DNA from 2 places in the Heyndrickxia sp. FSL W8-0423 genome. Region 2 is predicted to be linked to the other one. Evidence: riboswitches for the same ligand, from Rfam matches in the RefSeq annotation. Region 2 holds a riboswitch; the other holds the start of a gene.

Region 1 (9,151 bases), 3.0 Mb from region 2:
ATTTGAGATTAATTTTTCTTTTTCCTCTTCTGACCACGCAACCCCCTTGCCTGTCTTTTTAGAAATTTGCACCATTACTCCCCGTCCAACAAAACAAACATCATTTTGCTCATTAATTGCCATATAATGAAGATCAACAGAAGATGTACCGATTTTATTTGCTTTGACAAAAACTTTTAGTTTTTCATCAAAAAACACTTGACGAATATAATCACATTGTAAATCAGCAACTACCGGAATTGTTTCACTTTCTTCTTTTAACCAGTCTTGCATAAATTCTATTTGCTTTAAAAATTCGATTCGTGCTTCTTCAAAATATGTAAATGGAACGGTATTATTTAAATGGCCATACATATCTGTTTCGGAAAAGCGAACTTTAACAGGATGATAAAAAGTAAAACCCTTTTGCCATTCATGAACATCTTCAATATAAGAAATCTTCTTCATATAATTCTCCCCCTTTTGAAATGAATGAGTATTCATTCTCTTTTTATTATACCGAGAATATAAAATAGTTGAAAGAAAATTAAAAAGAAAAGCCTTCAAACATTTAGCTTGAAGGCCTTTCTTATATATTTAGTCTACCATATGATCGCTTCCGAAGAAGTTCTTAAACATTTGGAATGTCGTCGCTCTATTTAGGGAAGCAATAGACGTTGTTAAAGGAATACCTTTCGGGCAAGACTGCACGCAGTTTTGTGAGTTACCACAGTTAGCAAGTCCACCATCTCCCATAATTGCTTCTAAACGCTCATCTTTATTCATCGCACCCGTAGGATGGCTGTTGAATAAACGTACTTGTGAAAGTGGTGCAGGTCCAATGAAGTTAGATTTACTGTTAACATTCGGACAAGCTTCTAAACAAACCCCACATGTCATGCATTTAGAAAGTTCATATGCCCATTGACGTTTTTTCTCAGGCATACGTGGTCCTTCACCAAGATCATATGTTCCATCAATCGGAATCCATGCTTTAACCTTTTTCAAAGAGTCAAACATACGGCTTCGATCTACTTGGAGATCACGGATAACCGGGAATGTACGCATCGGTTCAAGACGAATCGGCTGTTCTAATTTATCGACTAGTGCAGAACATGACTGTCTTGGCTTCCCATTAATAACCATAGAACATGCGCCACAAACTTCTTCTAAACAGTTCATATCCCAAGTGACTGCAGTCGTTTTTTCGCCTTTTGCGTTAACTGGATTACGGCGAATTTCCATCAATGATGAAATTACGTTCATATTTGGACGATACGGTAATTCAAATTCTTCTTGATATGGAGTAGAATTTGGATTATCTTGACGAGTTATAATAAAGCGTACCGTTTTTTGTTCACTCATCCTTATTTCTCCTCTTTCATTATAGTATAGTCACGTTTACAGGCTTATCGCTTTAACATTAATACGTATTAATGTTTCTTAGTATAGTCACGTTCACGAGGCTTAATAAGGGATACATCTACATCCTCATAGCTAAATTTCGGAGTATTAGTAGAAGCATCGAAATCAGCCATAGTAGTTTTTAACCATTCTTCATCATTACGTTTAGCAAAATCAGGTTTGTAATGAGCACCGCGACTTTCATTACGATTTAATGCACCAATCGTAATTACACGAGCTAGATGCAGCATATTTTTTAATTGGCGTGTAAATGTTGCCGCTTGGTTACTCCATTTTGCCGTATCATTCACGTTAATATTATTGTAACGTTCCATTAATTCAAGAATTTTATCATCCGTTTTTTGAAGACGATCATTGTAACGAACAACAGTTACATTATCAGTCATCCATTCCCCAAGTTCTTTATGAAGAAGATATGCATTTTCCGTACCATTTAAGGATAAGATATTATTCCATTTATCTTCTTCTTTTTTAACAGCTTTATCAAAGATAGAAGAGGATAAGCTATCTGTGCTTTTTTCTAATCCATCAATATAATTAACTGCTTCAGGACCTGCAACCATACCGCCATAAATAGCAGATAATAATGAGTTTGCACCTAAACGGTTAGCACCATGTTGTGAATAATCACACTCACCTGCTGCAAATAATCCTTGAATTTTCGTATGTTGTTTATAGTCAACCCATAAACCGCCCATTGAGTAGTGAACTGCAGGGAAGATTTTCATAGGTACTTTATGTGGATCTTCACCTACGAACTTTTCGTAAATTTCAATGATTCCACCAAGTTTTACATCAAGCTCATGCGGATCTTTATGTGAAAGATCAAGATAAACCATGTTTTCTCCATTGATTCCAAGCTTCATATCTACACATACGTTAAATATTTCACGTGTAGCGATATCTCGAGGTACTAGGTTTCCGTAAGCAGGATATCTCTCCTCTAAGAAATACCAAGGTTTACCGTCTTTATATGTCCAAACCCGTCCACCTTCACCACGTGCAGACTCACTCATTAAGCGCAGTTTGTCATCACCAGGAATTGCTGTAGGATGGATTTGAATAAATTCACCATTAGCATAGGTTGCACCTTGTTGGTAAACAATAGATGCAGCTGAACCAGTATTAATAATTGAGTTAGTAGATTTACCAAAGATAATTCCAGGACCACCTGAAGCGACGATAACCGCATCCGCTTCAAAAGATTGAATTTCCATTGAAGTAAGATTTTGGGCAACAATTCCTCGGCAAACTCCTTCATCATCCTTAACAATACCTAGGAATTCCCATCCTTCGAACTTATTCACAAGTCCAGCTACTTCATGACGACGAACCTGTTCATCAAGTGCATATAATAATTGTTGTCCTGTCGTTGCACCTGCAAATGCTGTACGGTGATGTTGCGTTCCACCGAAACGACGGAAATCAAGTAAACCTTCTGGTGTACGGTTAAACATTACACCCATACGATCAAATAAATGAATAATTCCAGGAGCAGCATCACACATTGCTTTAACTGGCGGTTGATTTGCTAAGAAATCTCCGCCATAAACTGTATCATCAAAATGAATCCATGGTGAATCTCCTTCACCTTTCGTATTCACCGCACCATTAATTCCACCTTGTGCACATACAGAGTGAGAACGTTTTACTGGTACTAATGAAAATAAGTCCACTTGTTTTCCTGCTTCTGCTACTTTTATTGTTGACATCAAGCCGGCTAAGCCTCCACCGACTACGATGATTTTTCCTTTACTCACTCAAGACTCACTCCTTCTTTAAACATGTTTACGAACATGATTGTTTCGCTTTGTCTTATACAAAAGCGAAGATAGCACGAATACCGATAATTGATAATACAACAAATATAACTAATACAACATAAGATGTAATTTGTTGTGAACGTGGTGATTGAGTAATTCCCCAGCTAACACAGAAAGACCATAATCCATTAGAGAAATGGAATGTTGTCGCAATTAGGCCAATTATGTAAAATGCGATCATCCAAGGATTAGAGAAAACATTCTCCATTAAACTAAAATCAAGAGTTGCATTTCCTAAAGCCGCTTGAATTCTAGTTTCATAAACGTGCCACGCAAGGAAAATCAAAACAATTACACCAGAAATTCGTTGGAATAAAAACATCCAATTTCGAAAATAGCCTAATCTACTCGTATTGTTTTTTGCTGTGAATGCAATATATAGTCCATAAATTGCGTGAAACAGCAAAGGTAAATAAATTACAATGATTTCAACGAAAATGAGGAATGGAAGACTTTCCATAAAGCCTACGGCATTGTTAAATGATTCCTCTCCGCCTGTAGCAAAATGGTTCACAACTAAGTGGACAATTAAAAAGATACCAATTGGCACAACACCTAGTAATGAATGCAATCTGCGATTTAAAAACTCACGATTTCCGGCCACATTTTACCCCCCTTAATAATAAAAGCGTGTGCATAGCAAAATTATTCAAAATTAGATTTTGAATACCATGCAATTTCATAACAATTATGTGACATATCCATTTTACTCCCGCACTAGGTAAGCGTCAAGGAAACGGATACACGAATTCGACAAAAAAAGGGATGCTTTTTTGCTGTTTCAAACATGTAAATCATTGATAATACATTAAATTTCTCCAATATATAGTTTGTCTCAAATTTTCCGAAAAAATTTAAATCAAATAACTTACCAAAATTTATATTAAACTGAAATAAAATTTTGTATATAATATAACTATAGAGAAAGAGGGGAATTACGTGAAATCTTCTGCAGAATTAGAAATAAATACGGAAAATAATGAACTTTCCATTCCGGCGTTCGGTTATGAATTAATTCGCGATATATTATTACCCGAAATATTAGGGAAAGAAACTCCGGATATTCTTTATTGGTCAGGTAAGCTACTAGCTCGAAAATTCCCACTTATGTCGATAAATGAAATCATATCTTTTTTTGATGAAGCAGGTTGGGGAAACCTTCGAATTACAAAAGACGAAAAAAAAGGAATGGAATTGGAACTAACAAGTCCATTAATTAGTCGGCAAATTGAATTGAAAACAGAATCAAGTTTTAAACTTGAAGCCGGTTTTTTAGCCGAACAAATTCAATCACAGAAAAAAGTAAGAACAGAAGCATATGAAGAAATCGTTAAACGTCATAAAAAAGTTAAAATTATTGTGCAATGGGATCTAAAAGATACGGATGTTTAAGAAAAGCCTAGGATTTCCTAGGCTTTTCTTTCTTTTATTTTACCTCTAGTTCAACCTTCTCAAGCTCAAATGCGGTATGTAGAGCTTGTGTTGCTTCTATCATATATTTTTCTTCTATTACCGTAGATACTTTAATTTCTGATGTACTAACCATTTTTATTTCAATATTATTAATGGATAGAATGTCAAACATTTTAGCGGCAACTCCCGGATTTGAAATCATCCCTGAACCAATGATTGAGACTTTTGCAAGACCCGATTCATATTCAAAATTATCGAATCCTAAAGATTCTTGATTTTGCTCCAGTATCTCAATCGTATCACGTAAATCATCATTTTTTATTGAAAATGAGAGATAGGCATCTTCCCCTTCCGTTTGATTTTGGATAATAATGTCAACATTAATATTTTGTTTAGCTAATTTTGTGAATATCGTTGATAAGTATTTAAATCCATTTTTTAACCCAAAAATAGTGATTCTCGTAATTTTGTCCTCAAAAGCTACACCACGAACAATTAAACTTTTTTCCATTGTTACTTCCTCCTCAATGTTTGTTCCAGGTTCTCTTACTAAGCTCGAACAAACTTCTAACGGTATTTGGTAATTTTTAGCGAATTCGACAGCTCTGGCATGTAAAACCCCCGCTCCAAGATTTGCAAGTTCTAACATTTCATCATAGGAAATTGCGCCTAATTTTCGAGCATGAGGAATATATCGCGGATCAGAAGTATAAACACCAGTCACATCCGTATAAATTATACATTTCTCAGCTTTCAGCGCTGCGGCTAATGCGACTGCTGTTGTGTCGGATCCTCCTCTTCCTAATGTGGTAATTTCGCCATCAGTCGTGACACCTTGAAACCCCGCTACAATAACGATTTGATCATTTTGTAATTGATTCATAATTTTTTGTGGATTAATATCAATGATTCGAGCATTGCTATGTACATCTTCTGTTAAGATATTCGCCTGCCAACCTGTGAAGGATATAGACGTATGACCTAGTTCAGCGAGTGCCATCGATAATAGGGAAATAGTAATTTGTTCACCTGTTGAAAGCAGCATATCCATTTCTCTTTTACTTGGATAGGACGAAATTTCTTTTGAAAGCTTCACGAGTTGATCCGTTGTTTTTCCCATTGCCGAAACGACAACAACTACTTGATTGCCTTTCTTTTTTTCATCAATAATTCGGTTAGCTGTATTTTTTATTCTATTTACATCCCCAACTGAGGTTCCACCAAATTTAAGTACGATTCGCGCCAACAATTTTCGCCTTCTTTCAAAATTATGTTTTTACTGCTACTCGCCTATTTCGCATAAAAAAAGCAATGAGATACCTATCTCATTGCTTTAGGAGACGTAATATACAGATTACGAATAGCCTTATGCGAGATAGCTCTCCAAGATGTACCACACATCTTGACAGTCCAGCATTTCTTAAATGCTTAGACCAGCAAAAACAGGAATGAGCCTTGTTTTTGCTTCGGCAAAACTCCCTTTCAAAGCTTTTCATCGAATCTCATACTTCTCCAAGCCTCTACTCTTTAGTTTCGCACCTCTACCCTTATTTTAAAATAAAAGTTAGATTTAATTTTAAGTCATTATAACACATTAAAATTTACTTGACTATCCTTACTTTCCACAGTTTTCAAATTATTGTGCATCTAGCTTTTCTTTCAATGCTTTCGCTGATGCTTGTGGGATGCCAAGTTCTAAAAACTCTTCGATTGGTGCCTCTTTCATTTTTTTCATTGATCCAAAATGGCGAAGTAACTGTTTCTTTCTTTTCGGACCTATTCCTGCAATGTCATCTAACATCGATTGAAACGCATTTTTGCCTCTAAGCTGACGGTGGAATGTAATTGCAAATCGATGAACCTCATCTTGAATTCTTTGTAAAAGGTAGAATTCTTGACTGTTTCTTGCAAGTGGTACAATCTCCAATGGATTCCCAGACAATAGTTGCGAGGTTTTATGTTTTTCATCCTTTGCCAATCCGGCTAGCGGGATCGTTAACCCAAGTTCATTTTCTAAAATATCCCGTGCCGCTTCTATTTGACCTTTACCACCATCAATAATGATCAAATCGGGAAGCGGCAGCTCCTCACGCAATGCCCTGCCATATCTTCTTCTAACGACTTCTCTCATCGATTCATAGTCATCCGGACCTTGAACTGTTTTTATTTTATACTTTCGATACTCTTTCTTTTCCGGCTTTCCATCAACAAATACAACCATTGCAGAAACTGGATTTGTTCCTTGAATATTCGAATTATCAAAAGCCTCAATGCGATGTGGCGTATAAATACCCATTGCTTCGCCAAGATTTTCGACCGCTTTAATTGTCCGTTCTTCATCACGTTCGATTAAGGCAAATTTTTCTTTTAAAGCGACGGCTGCATTTTTTTCGGCCAGCTTTATTAATTCTCTTTTTTGTCCCCTTTTTGGTTGAATCACTTTTGTTTCTAATAATTGATTTGCTAGATCTGAATCTACTTTTTCCGGTAGTAAAACTTCTTTAGGTTTAAAGTGATTCGGCATTAAATAAAATTGTCCGAGGAAGGATAAAAATTCCTCTTCCGGTTCATCATAAAAAGGAAACAGTGAAACATCCCGTTCAATTAGCTTTCCTTGACGGATAAAAAAGACTTGAACACACATCCACCCTTTATCAACAGCAAAACCAAATACATCTCTATCTGTGAAATCATTCATGGTGATTTTTTGTTTTTCCATTGTAGTTTCAATATTGATGATTTGGTCTCTATATTCTTTTGCTCGTTCAAATTCTAAGTTTTCGGCAGCATCTTCCATCTTTTTCGTAAGCTCTTGTTTTATTTCTTTATAACCACCATTTAAAAATCGGCTAATGTCATCCACTATTTCTTTATATGTTTCTTCCTTTACTTCATTCACACACGGTGCAAGGCATTGTCCTAAGTGATAATACAAACAAACGCGATCAGGCAATGTTGAGCATTTTCTGAGAGGGTAAATTCGATCTAATAATTTCTTTGTTTCATTTGCTGCTTGAACATTCGGGTAAGGTCCAAAGTATTTGCCCCTATCACGTTTTACTTTTCTTGTCGTTATCAATTTAGGATGTCGTTCATGTGTCAGTTTAATATAAGGATAAGTTTTATCATCTTTTAACATGACATTGTATTTTGGGTCGTGCTTTTTAATTAAATTAATTTCTAAGATGAGTGCTTCAATATTAGATGAGGTAATTATATATTCAAAGTCTTCAATTTCACTAACAAGCCTTTGTGTTTTCCCATCATGTGAGCCAGTAAAATAAGATCTAACACGATTTTTTAATATTTTTGCCTTCCCAACATAGATGATTGTCCCTTGTCTGTCTTTCATTAAATAACAGCCTGGCTGATCTGGAAGGATTGCCAATTTATTTTTAATTCTTTCATTCATACTTTTTACCCCTTTTTCAATATCGATGGGTTATTTTTGGAATGTGGAATTGGTGGGGAGAAATTGTTTAAAAAATCCGAGTCAGTGTAGACTCGGATTATATTTATTAAAGATGCTTGTTCACTAATTCAACTAATGCTTCTTTTGGTTGGTAGCCGATTACTTTATCTACTTCTTGGCCATCTTTCATTAAGATGAGTGTCGGGATACTCATTACACCATATTTACTTGCAGTTTCTTGGTTTTCATCAACATCAAGTTTAACGATTTTGACTTTATCTCCCATTTCACTATCTAATTCTTCAAGTACTGGTGCAATCATTTTACATGGTCCACACCATGTAGCCCAAAAATCTGTTAGTACTAATCCTTCAGAAGTTTCTGAAGAAAAATTTTGATCAGTTGCATGTGTAATTGCCATTGAATTACAACCTCCTATGAAAACTGTATTACAAATTCTAACGCAAGTATAACATCGTTCTTTTTCATATGCTAATGATTTGTTTCTATTTTAAACTTCCCACAACTTTTTTTGTTATGCATATTCCTAAATGGATTATATTCTTATATTTTTTAACCTTAGTGAATTTAAAACAACGGAAACAGAGCTAAAAGCCATCGTTGCACTTGCAAACCATGGGGGCAATACACCCGTTATAGCAAGTGGGATACTAATAATATTATAAATAAACGCCCACACGAAATTTTGCTTAACATTCAACATTGTTTTTTTGCTAATAATAATCGCATCGGCTATTCGATTTAAATCATTGTTTAACAATGTTATGTCACCGGAATCAACGGCAATATCTGATCCATTCCCCATTGCCATCCCTATATTTGCAACTGTTAGTGCGGGTGCATCATTAATTCCATCACCCACCATGATTACACCTTGTCCTTTATTTTGATAATTTTTGATTAACTCCGCTTTCATTTGCGGAGTAACTTCAGCTTGAAAATGCTCAATTCCAGCTTTTTTCGCTACTAATTTTGCTGTGTTTTTATTATCACCAGATAGCATCGATACGGAAAGCCCCAACTTTTTTAGTCTTGCTATTGCCTTTTCAGAAGTATCCTTCATTTCATCTGCGACTGC
Region 2 (9,151 bases):
CTTCGAAAGGTTGGTTGCTGTAATCAAAATTAAATGCTTCGCTTTTTTCAGGTTTGTCCGAAGATTTACTTAAAAATATAATTAATGCAAGCAAAGCAACTGCAATGATGACTACAATCCAAAAAAATGAACTACTGGATTTGTTCGTATTTGTTTTCGACATATTTGCACACCTTTATAAAATATTGGTTTTGTAATTAGAGATAGTTTTACATAAGATGAATAAGGACGTCAAGAAAATACCTATTATGTCACTATTTTGTAAAATATAAAAAAGGTGCCCGAAGACACCTTTTTATTACGCTTCTTTAGCAGCTTCGATTTCAATCGCCACTTTTATTTCATCACCAACTAAAACACCGCCAGTTTCTAGAGCCGCATTCCATGTTAAGCCATAGTCACTACGTTTTAGTTTTCCTGTTGCACTGAAACCTACTTTTTCTGCACCGCTCATCGGATCTTTAGCTAGGCCTTCAAATGTAACAGAGAATGTTTCTGAACGTGTAACTCCATGAAGAGTAACATCACCGGTTACTTTATATTCATCATCATCCGTTTTTGTAATGTTTGTTGATTTAAATGTCATTGTTGGATAGTTTTCAACATCAAAGAAATCTGCTGAACGCAAATGGTTATCACGATCGCTATTGCGAGTATCAATACTTGCTACATCGATGTTGAAGTCAATAGTTGCTGTTGTTAAATCAGTTGGATCGGCTTCAACACTTGCGTTGAATTGTTGGAAAGCGCCTTTCACTTTAGATACCATCATATGTTTTACAGAAAAATCAATACTACTATGTGCTGTATCAACTGTCCATTTAGAAATTGTCATTTTTCATTCCTCCATTTATTTAATAACTTAATGTAAGTTGCTATATAAAATATACTTAATGATTTAAATTAATTATATTTTTTTCTATGGTATTTGTCAATTCATTTTTATATAAAAATGAAATTAAATTACTTTTTTATAGTTAGTTAAGTGAAGGGACTCTAATTAAATTCACCGTCCATTGACTTCTTCCCTTCCTTTATGTAATATAATCATAAAAAAACATAGACGACGTTGAAGGATCTATAGTAGCTAAAAATTGTCTTCTAAAGCGAATCAGGGATGGTGTAAGCCTGATAAGATGTTTTAGTGAAACGGCAATCTGGAGTCGTGTCTTGAAAGTGGATGTGCTTGTTTTGTACATCAACTGGGGTGGAACCGCGTGAGTACAGCTCTCGTCCCCAGGCAATCATTGCCTGAGGATGGGAGCTTTTTGATTTTTATAATAAAGGAGAGAATCGACTATGTCAGTAAATATGGAACAAATCGTTTCACATGCGAAGCATCGCGGATTTGTATTTCCAGGTTCAGAAATATATGGAGGACTTGCAAACACATGGGATTATGGTCCTCTTGGAACAGAATTGAAAAACAATATTAAAAAGGCTTGGATGAAAAAGTTTGTTCAGGAATCCCCATATAATGTCGGTCTTGACTCTGCTATTTTAATGAACCCAAGAACATGGGAAGCATCAGGTCATATTGGAAACTTCAACGACCCAATGATTGATTGTAAAAAGTGTAAAGCAAGACACCGTGCAGATAAATTAATCGAAAACGCAGCAGAAGAAAAAGGTGAAGAAATTATCGTAGACGGCCTCCCATTTGAAAAAATGGAAGAACTAATGAAAGAATATGACATTGCTTGTCCTGAATGTGGCAGCAAGGACTTCACTGGAATTCGTCAATTTAACTTAATGTTTAAAACTTTCCAAGGCGTAACTGAAACAAGTACGAATGAAATTTTCCTTCGTCCTGAAACAGCACAAGGTATTTTCGTAAACTTTAAAAATGTTCAACGTACGATGCGTAAAAAGCTACCGTTTGGTATTGCCCAAATTGGTAAAAGCTTCCGTAATGAAATTACACCAGGTAACTTTACATTCCGAACACGTGAATTTGAACAAATGGAGCTCGAATTCTTCTGTAAACCTGGCGAAGAATTAAAGTGGTTTGATTATTGGAAAGAGTTTGCGAAGAAATGGTTGCTTTCATTAGGAATAAAAGAAGAAAATCTTCGTCTTCGTGATCACTCTGAAGATGAGCTATCACACTATAGTAATGCAACGACTGATTTTGAATATAAATTCCCATTTGGCTGGGGAGAATTATGGGGTATTGCATCTAGAACAGATTATGACTTAAAACAACATATGCAATTCTCAGGTGAGGATTTCACTTATTTAGATCAAGAGACTAATGAAAGATTTGTACCTTATTGTATTGAACCATCACTTGGAGCTGATCGGGTGACACTTGCTTATTTAATCGATTCTTACGAAGAAGAAGCATTAGAAGATGGTACATCAAGAACAGTGATGCATTTACATCCGGCTCTTGCACCATACAAAGCAGCTATCTTGCCATTATCGAAAAAGCTATCTGATGAAGCGCGCGAAATTTTTGCTGATCTTGCAAAACAATTCATGGTAGATTTCGATGAGACAGGCTCAATCGGTAAACGTTATCGTCGTCAAGATGAAATTGGTACACCGTTCTGTATCACCTATGATTTTGACTCGAAGGAAGACCATATGGTAACCGTTCGTGATCGCGATACAATGGAACAAACACGATTGCCAATTTCGGAATTAAAAAGCTTCTTAGAAGAAAAAATTCAATTTTAATAAAAAAGAAGGGCCCCAACTGATGAAATTTTGGAGCCCTCTTTTTAATTTACTTTTCAAGTTTTTTCCTATTAGGAACGGAAGGAGGTTCTTCCAACCATTTTCGTTCTACCGCTAGCTTAAATCCTTTTTTCAAATATAATAAAATTTCTCCAATTAGCTTGCTATATTCTCCTGATAAATCGGTTCGTAATGAACCGGATAATGCATGGCCAATTAAAGTAATATCAATAGCATTTAATACATTAAACAAATTCATAATTAGCTTATTTGAAAAAGGGGAAATCTTAGAATCGGTCACTTCCATGTTAACCGATACAATTCCGAGAAGATCTTCAGCCTTTAATAATTCATTAAAATAATCGATTTGTTTTAATGAGATATCCTTGCCTTTTTTAATATAGTTTTTAATTTCTTTATCCTTAACTACCTGTAATAGCCCTGTACATAGCACTATTGAAAAGTAATTTCGTTCAATATTGTAGAAAATTTCCGTTAGTTCATTTACGTTTAACGGTCTGTCTTTATACAGTAACCCGCTTATGTATGATGAAGTTTCAATATAATTTACTTCTGTCGGGTATGGAATATTCGGCGGTCTGTCATAAAGCCCTTTCGACAACAATAAAGCTGTTGAATCCCCGTACAGTTTAGAGGCCCCCTGGAGGGAATCAGTAAAGAATGCAATCATGTCTTTTCTTGATAAATTCACAAGTGCAAACGAATAAAAAATCATATCCATTCTCGCCAAATTATATAAAAAGCTTAAAGCGAAAGGATCGTAGAAAAGGGGTGGAGCGGTTAAGTCAATATCCTTATCGGTAAACCCGTTTGGAACAGGTAGTTTTTCTTGAGAAAAGATAGAGTTGAGTCTCTTTATCCGTAAATTAGTGGAATCTAATGTATTTTGAAGCATATCTTTCATCTCTTGGTCTTTTATATGATGCAGAAAATAAATAAGAAGACAGCGAGTCATTGTACTGTTCATGTAGGTAGACCAAAGGCTACCGATTTCGGCGCTAGTTAATCGTATATGTTTTTCCGCCATTAGGTCATCACTCCTTTTTCTTATATTTTGATGTCATATCTATTTTTATACTTGAAATAAGAAAGACCGTCTAAAGACGGTCTGATTTAATTAATATATTTTTCAGTACTGAAATCACACTGTTCAAGTGGAACGATTCTCGTTTTTTTAATAAATTTGTAGCTCAACCATACAACAATAAATAGTGGTAATCCAATATACGATACTAAAACACTTGTCCAATCAATTTTATCTCCTAAAAAGGCAGAATAGTTTTGACCAAGGATGACAAACGCGCAGAGAACGAAGGCGAAAATAGGACCAAATGGGAACAACTTAGCACGATAAGGTAAATCATTTAAGTCCTTTCCTTGAGCTACATATGCTTTTCGGAATCGATAATGGCTGATGGCAATGCCGAGCCATGCAATAAAACCGGACATCCCTGAAGCATTCAGTAACCAAACATAGACGACTCCATCACCGAAGAAGGAGGCTAAGAACGCTAACGTTCCAACTAAAGCTGTGACAATTAATGCATTCACAGGTACACCATTCTTATTTAATTTTGCTAAAAACTTCGGTGCTTTTCCGTCACGAGCTAAATCCCAAAGCATCCGGGTCGATGCATACATTCCTGAATTTCCGGCCGATAATACAGCTGTTAAAATAATGGCATTCATGACAGAAGCCGCAAAGGCAATTCCCGCTTTATCAAAAATAATTGTAAATGGACTCATTGCGACATCATCGGTTGCTAAGTTCTTATCTGTATACGGAATAAGTAAACCAATGACTAAAATGGCTAACACATAAAACAATAGGATACGCCAGAATACTTGACGAACGGCTTTTGGAATATTTTTTTCAGGATCGTCACTTTCTCCGGCTGCAACGCCAAGAAGCTCAGTCCCTTGGAAGGAAAATCCCGCAGCCATAAATATCCCAAGCGTAGACATAAATCCACCATGGAATGGTGCATCACCAATCGTAAAGTTTTTAAAACCAACTGGTTCGCCGCCCATAATTCCAAATATCATCAAAAATCCTGTAATAATAAATACGATGACCGTAATGACTTTAATAAGGGAAAACCAAAATTCGGCTTCTCCAAAACCTTTAACAGATAGATAATTTAATAGAAACATAATTACTAAACAAATACTGCTCCAAATAAGTGATGGTGTATGAGGAAACCAAAACTTCATGATAATCGTGACAGCAGATAATTCTGCAGCAATTGTGATCGCCCAGTTATACCAGTAGTTCCAGCCAAGAGCAAATCCAAGTGATGGATCGACAAATCTTGAAGCATACGTACTAAACGTTCCGGAAACAGGCATAAAGGCAGCCATCTCTGCAAGGCTAGTCATTAAAAAGTAAACCATAATACCAATTAATAAGTAGGATACAATAACTCCACCAGGACCAGCTGTGTGAATGGCACCGCCGCTGGCCAAAAATAGACCGGTCCCAATTGTACCGCCAAGGGAGATCATTGATAAATGTCGGGATTTTAATTTGCGTTTAAGCTGTTGTGTGCTGTTTTCTATTGATGTTTGCATGTGGTTGTTACACTCCCTTAAAAAATATTGGAAGGAGTGGGGAAAATAAAAATGCCGTCAAAAAAGGTTTGACGACATTGTAACACCCCGCATCATACCTTCCGAAGATAGCTCAACACGTTTAGTTGGAATCAATAAACGTGACAGTTCTGTTCCTATTTGGAGACAGCCCCAGCCGATAAATCCAAAAGAGAAGTATCAGCTTCGGCAGCTATTCCTTTCAAGCGGAGTCATCGAAATCTTTTGTTTCTCGTCCGTCCTACTCTTAATAGCCGCGACCTCTACCCCATCGGTTTGATGAGGATTTTTAATTATTAAGTTATACAATTTACTATTATAAAATAATTTTACGATTTTGCAATAGAGAAATTTGGTAATCGCTTATTTCTTAAATTTATACGGAAGTGTAGCAACGACAATATCTTTTCTCCATAAAAGTCTCGCGCGAATTAATAATGCTGATTGATTGTGTAAAATATTGTGCCATCTTTTTTTCGGTATAAATTGAGGAACAAGGACTGTAACCATATAATGATTTTTAATAGCTTTAGCCTGAACAGTTTCTAAAAACTTATTTAATGGATAGATGATGCTTCGATAGGATGAATATAATGTCACTAATCGAACCCCATTGTTTAGCTCTTCCCATTTTTTCTCCATTTTCTTCTCATCTTCTTTATCAAAAGCAACATAAACGGCAATTACTTGATCTGTCAACGATTTTGCATAATTAATGGATCGTTCAACAACAGTTGTGACTCCAGCGATAGGAACAATAAACACGTTTCCTTCAATATCTTGGGCAATTGGTTGGGATACACGTAATTGCTCACCAACTGCTTCATAATGACGTTTAATTTTATGAAAGATGAAGACAACAATTGGTAAGAAAATCACGACAGCCCACACATGATGAAACTTTGTTACAAAAAGAATCGTTAATACGAGAAATGAAATTAGCGCACCGACTAAATTCGTAATTAACTTAATCACCCATCCCTCAGGCTTTTGTCTTATCCATTTCAAGATCATTCCTGTTTGGGAAAGTGTAAAAGGAATGAATACACCTACCGCATATAAAGGAATTAAATGCTCTGTTTTCCCTTTAAAAGCAATAATAAGAATAATCGAAGCAATACTTAAGAAAATGATCCCGTTTGAATAACCTAAACGATCTCCTCTTATTGAGAACATGCGGGGCATGTATTTATCTCTTGCTAAACTATAAGCTAACATCGGAAATGCTGAAAATCCTGTATTCGCTGCGAGAACTAAAATTAAGGCAGTTGTCCCTTGGACGAAATAATAAAGGAAATTACGCCCAAATGTTTGTGCAGCAATTTGTGAAACGACCGTCTCGTTTCCTTTTGGAGCAATTCCAAACCAATAGGCTAAAAATGTTATCCCTGTAAAAAGAATTTCTTAGCTTTTTACTATTTTTTCTATTCAAAACAACATGGAGAAAGCAATGTTCACCATACGTCCATTTTTTGTTGCTTGAAAATTAAAGTATTTAGGATTAAAATAGCCCTAGAACTTATTGTGATTGTAATTATGAATGATTAATTACATTTAGGAGATGAAATAATGGGTAACTTAGGATTCGGAGAAATTCTGTTAATTGTTGTTGTTGCTCTGTTAATTTTCGGACCATCTAAATTGCCAAAGCTAGGAAAAGCTGCTGGTGAAACATTAAGAGAATTTAAAAAGGGTATGAGAGGAATTATGGAAGACGATCCAAGCGAAAAGAAATAATTCCGGCGATCATTTCTTCATACTCCATTCGTTAACCACAGGGAAACTACCTGTGGTTTTTTGCTTTTTTTATTTATAGTGAAATATTTCTTTTATATGAGAGGGAAATTGATTATTATAGTAGAAAAGCAGGTAATAGGGGTGTTTAAAATAAAAAAGAAGTTTTTGAATATTGGAATTGGGATGATTATCGTTCTGGTTATCATTTGGCTATTAAATCAAGTTAGTTTTGTATTTACCCCGCTAGTTATTTTTATCCAAACTTTGTTTATTCCTTTTCTCATTTCGGGGATTTTATATTATTTGGCAAGACCAGTTGTGAGGCTGTTAGAAGGATGGAAAGTTCCAAGAAAACTTGCGATTATGCTCATATTTGTTGCGCTAATTGGGATTGTTGTTACGGTAGTTGAATTAGTCGGTCCATTATTACAAGATCAATTTAAACGTTTAATAGATAATGTACCAGATATGGTAAAGGCAGCGCAGGACGCATTAAATTATTGGCAAAAAAATCAGGAATACATTCCTCAATTTGCAAAGGACATTATTGCCAGTGTAACGACTAAATTACAAACGAACGCTTTATCAACGGGTGCAGTTGTCGCAAAGGTTCTAAGTAACGTATTCGGTTTCCTTTTCTCACTCGTCATTGTTCCGTTCATTTTGTTCTATATGTTAAGTGATCGTGATAAATTCGTGCCGAATGTGACTCGCTTTTTTCCAAAGTCGAAAGAAAAGGAAATTCGTTCTGTTTTACACGATATGGATAAGGCATTGGGCGGTTATATTCAAGGACAATTAATTGTGAGCTCTGTTGTAGGGATTCTCTTATTAATTGGCTATTTAATTATTGGATTGGATTATGCGTTGATTCTTGCATTATTTGGAATGGCGACGAATGTTATCCCGTTTCTCGGTCCATTTATTGCGGCAACACCAGCAGTTATTGTCGCTTTCTTCCAAAATCCGATTATGGCGGTTTACGTTATTATAGTAATGTTTGTTGCCCAACAAATTGAAAGCAATCTCGTTTCACCGCAAGTAATGGGAAAAACGTTGAATGTCCATCCACTAACGATTATATTGCTTATTTTAGTAGGGGGAAATCTTGCAGGGGTATTAGGAATGATTTTGATTATTCCAACATACGCTGTGTTAAAAGTTGTTGTTTTACATATTTATCAATTAATTCGCTTAAGAAAAATAGAAGAATAATAAAGAAAGAGCGGTCCCACTATAAGGGAAACGCTCTTTCTTTTAGTATTAATTTAAGATAATGATTTTTACGGTTTTCCGTCCCCAAGCTTTGGCTTCTTTGCTAGAGGGTTTGAGTACATCAATTCTATGTCCAATGATGGCACTTCCCGTATCGCCCGCGATCGCAACACCATAACCTTCAACCCAAACTTTTTTGCCAAGAGGAATAACTGAAGGATCGACTGCAATTAATTTCATATTAGGATTTTCCTTAATGTTATAACCTGATGCAGTAATATTTCCTTTCGTATCTTCATGGCTATAAGCAGTTGCTGTTACGTATAGCTCTTTCCCTTTTTTGGGCTTGTCATTATTTCTTCTTTGGGGAGTAGGTGTACTCGAACTTGAACTTGAACTTGTTTGTTTAGTAATACTCACTACTCTTTTCTTAGCTGCTTCCTGCTCTTTTTTAATCGTGTTTTGAATAGTAGTTATCTGTGATTGAAGCGACTCATTATTTTTCTTAGATTGTTTTATATCTTTTTCAATTGAAGCATACTTAGATTGAAGATTTGTTATAGAATCCTGTTTTTCTTGTAAACTATTTTCTAGTTTTATCTGAGCAGAAGCTAATGCTTCCTGATCCTTTTTTAAATCCGCTTCTTTTTTGGCAATTTCTTTTTTATCTTTTTCAATTTGATCGAGATCATCTTGTTGTTGTTCCAATATTTGATTATCAGCCTTTAATAAAACGGCTACGGCGCTTACTCGATCAAGAAAGTCACCGATACTTTCAGAATTTAATAATGTATCAATAATGATATTCGTACGATCATTTTCCTGTAAAGCAACGAGTCGTTTTTTAATAACATCCTCTCTTGCCAGTACTTGATCTTCCAATTTCACTATTTCCTCTTTTTTCTTT

The links. Region 2 has a riboswitch for lysine ahead of MKY81_RS03025 (amino acid permease). Riboswitches for the same ligand answer to the same signal wherever they lie in the genome.
Region 1: it holds a riboswitch for lysine, as region 2 does, so the genes downstream of both, MKY81_RS18515 (aspartate kinase) here and MKY81_RS03025 (amino acid permease) in region 2, are expected to answer to the same signal.

What each region holds. Positions count from the first base shown of each region.
Region 1 covers NZ_JBBPBE010000001.1:3,604,854-3,614,004, forward strand. Annotated here, with positions in the region: gene MKY81_RS18490 (acyl-CoA thioesterase) at 1-447, opposite strand, end outside; gene sdhB (succinate dehydrogenase iron-sulfur subunit) at 577-1,344, opposite strand; gene sdhA (succinate dehydrogenase flavoprotein subunit) at 1,413-3,164, opposite strand; gene MKY81_RS18505 (succinate dehydrogenase cytochrome b558 subunit) at 3,220-3,831, opposite strand; gene MKY81_RS18510 (YslB family protein) at 4,167-4,619, shown strand; gene MKY81_RS18515 (aspartate kinase) at 4,654-5,886, opposite strand; lysine riboswitch at 6,009-6,192, opposite strand; gene uvrC (excinuclease ABC subunit UvrC) at 6,277-8,052, opposite strand; gene trxA (thioredoxin) at 8,159-8,473, opposite strand; gene MKY81_RS18530 (heavy metal translocating P-type ATPase) at 8,609-9,151, opposite strand, start outside.
Region 2 covers NZ_JBBPBE010000001.1:613,205-622,355, reverse strand. Annotated here, with positions in the region: gene MKY81_RS03045 (DsbA family protein) at 1-163, opposite strand, end outside; gene MKY81_RS03040 (YceI family protein) at 299-835, opposite strand; gene MKY81_RS03035 (glycine--tRNA ligase) at 1,300-2,682, shown strand; gene MKY81_RS03030 (DUF3231 family protein) at 2,732-3,730, opposite strand; gene MKY81_RS03025 (amino acid permease) at 3,817-5,274, opposite strand; lysine riboswitch at 5,375-5,566, opposite strand; partial or broken gene MKY81_RS03020 (amino acid permease) at 5,656-6,693, opposite strand; gene MKY81_RS03015 (twin-arginine translocase TatA/TatE family subunit) at 6,862-7,029, shown strand; gene MKY81_RS03010 (AI-2E family transporter) at 7,171-8,244, shown strand; gene MKY81_RS03005 (3D domain-containing protein) at 8,293-9,151, opposite strand, start outside.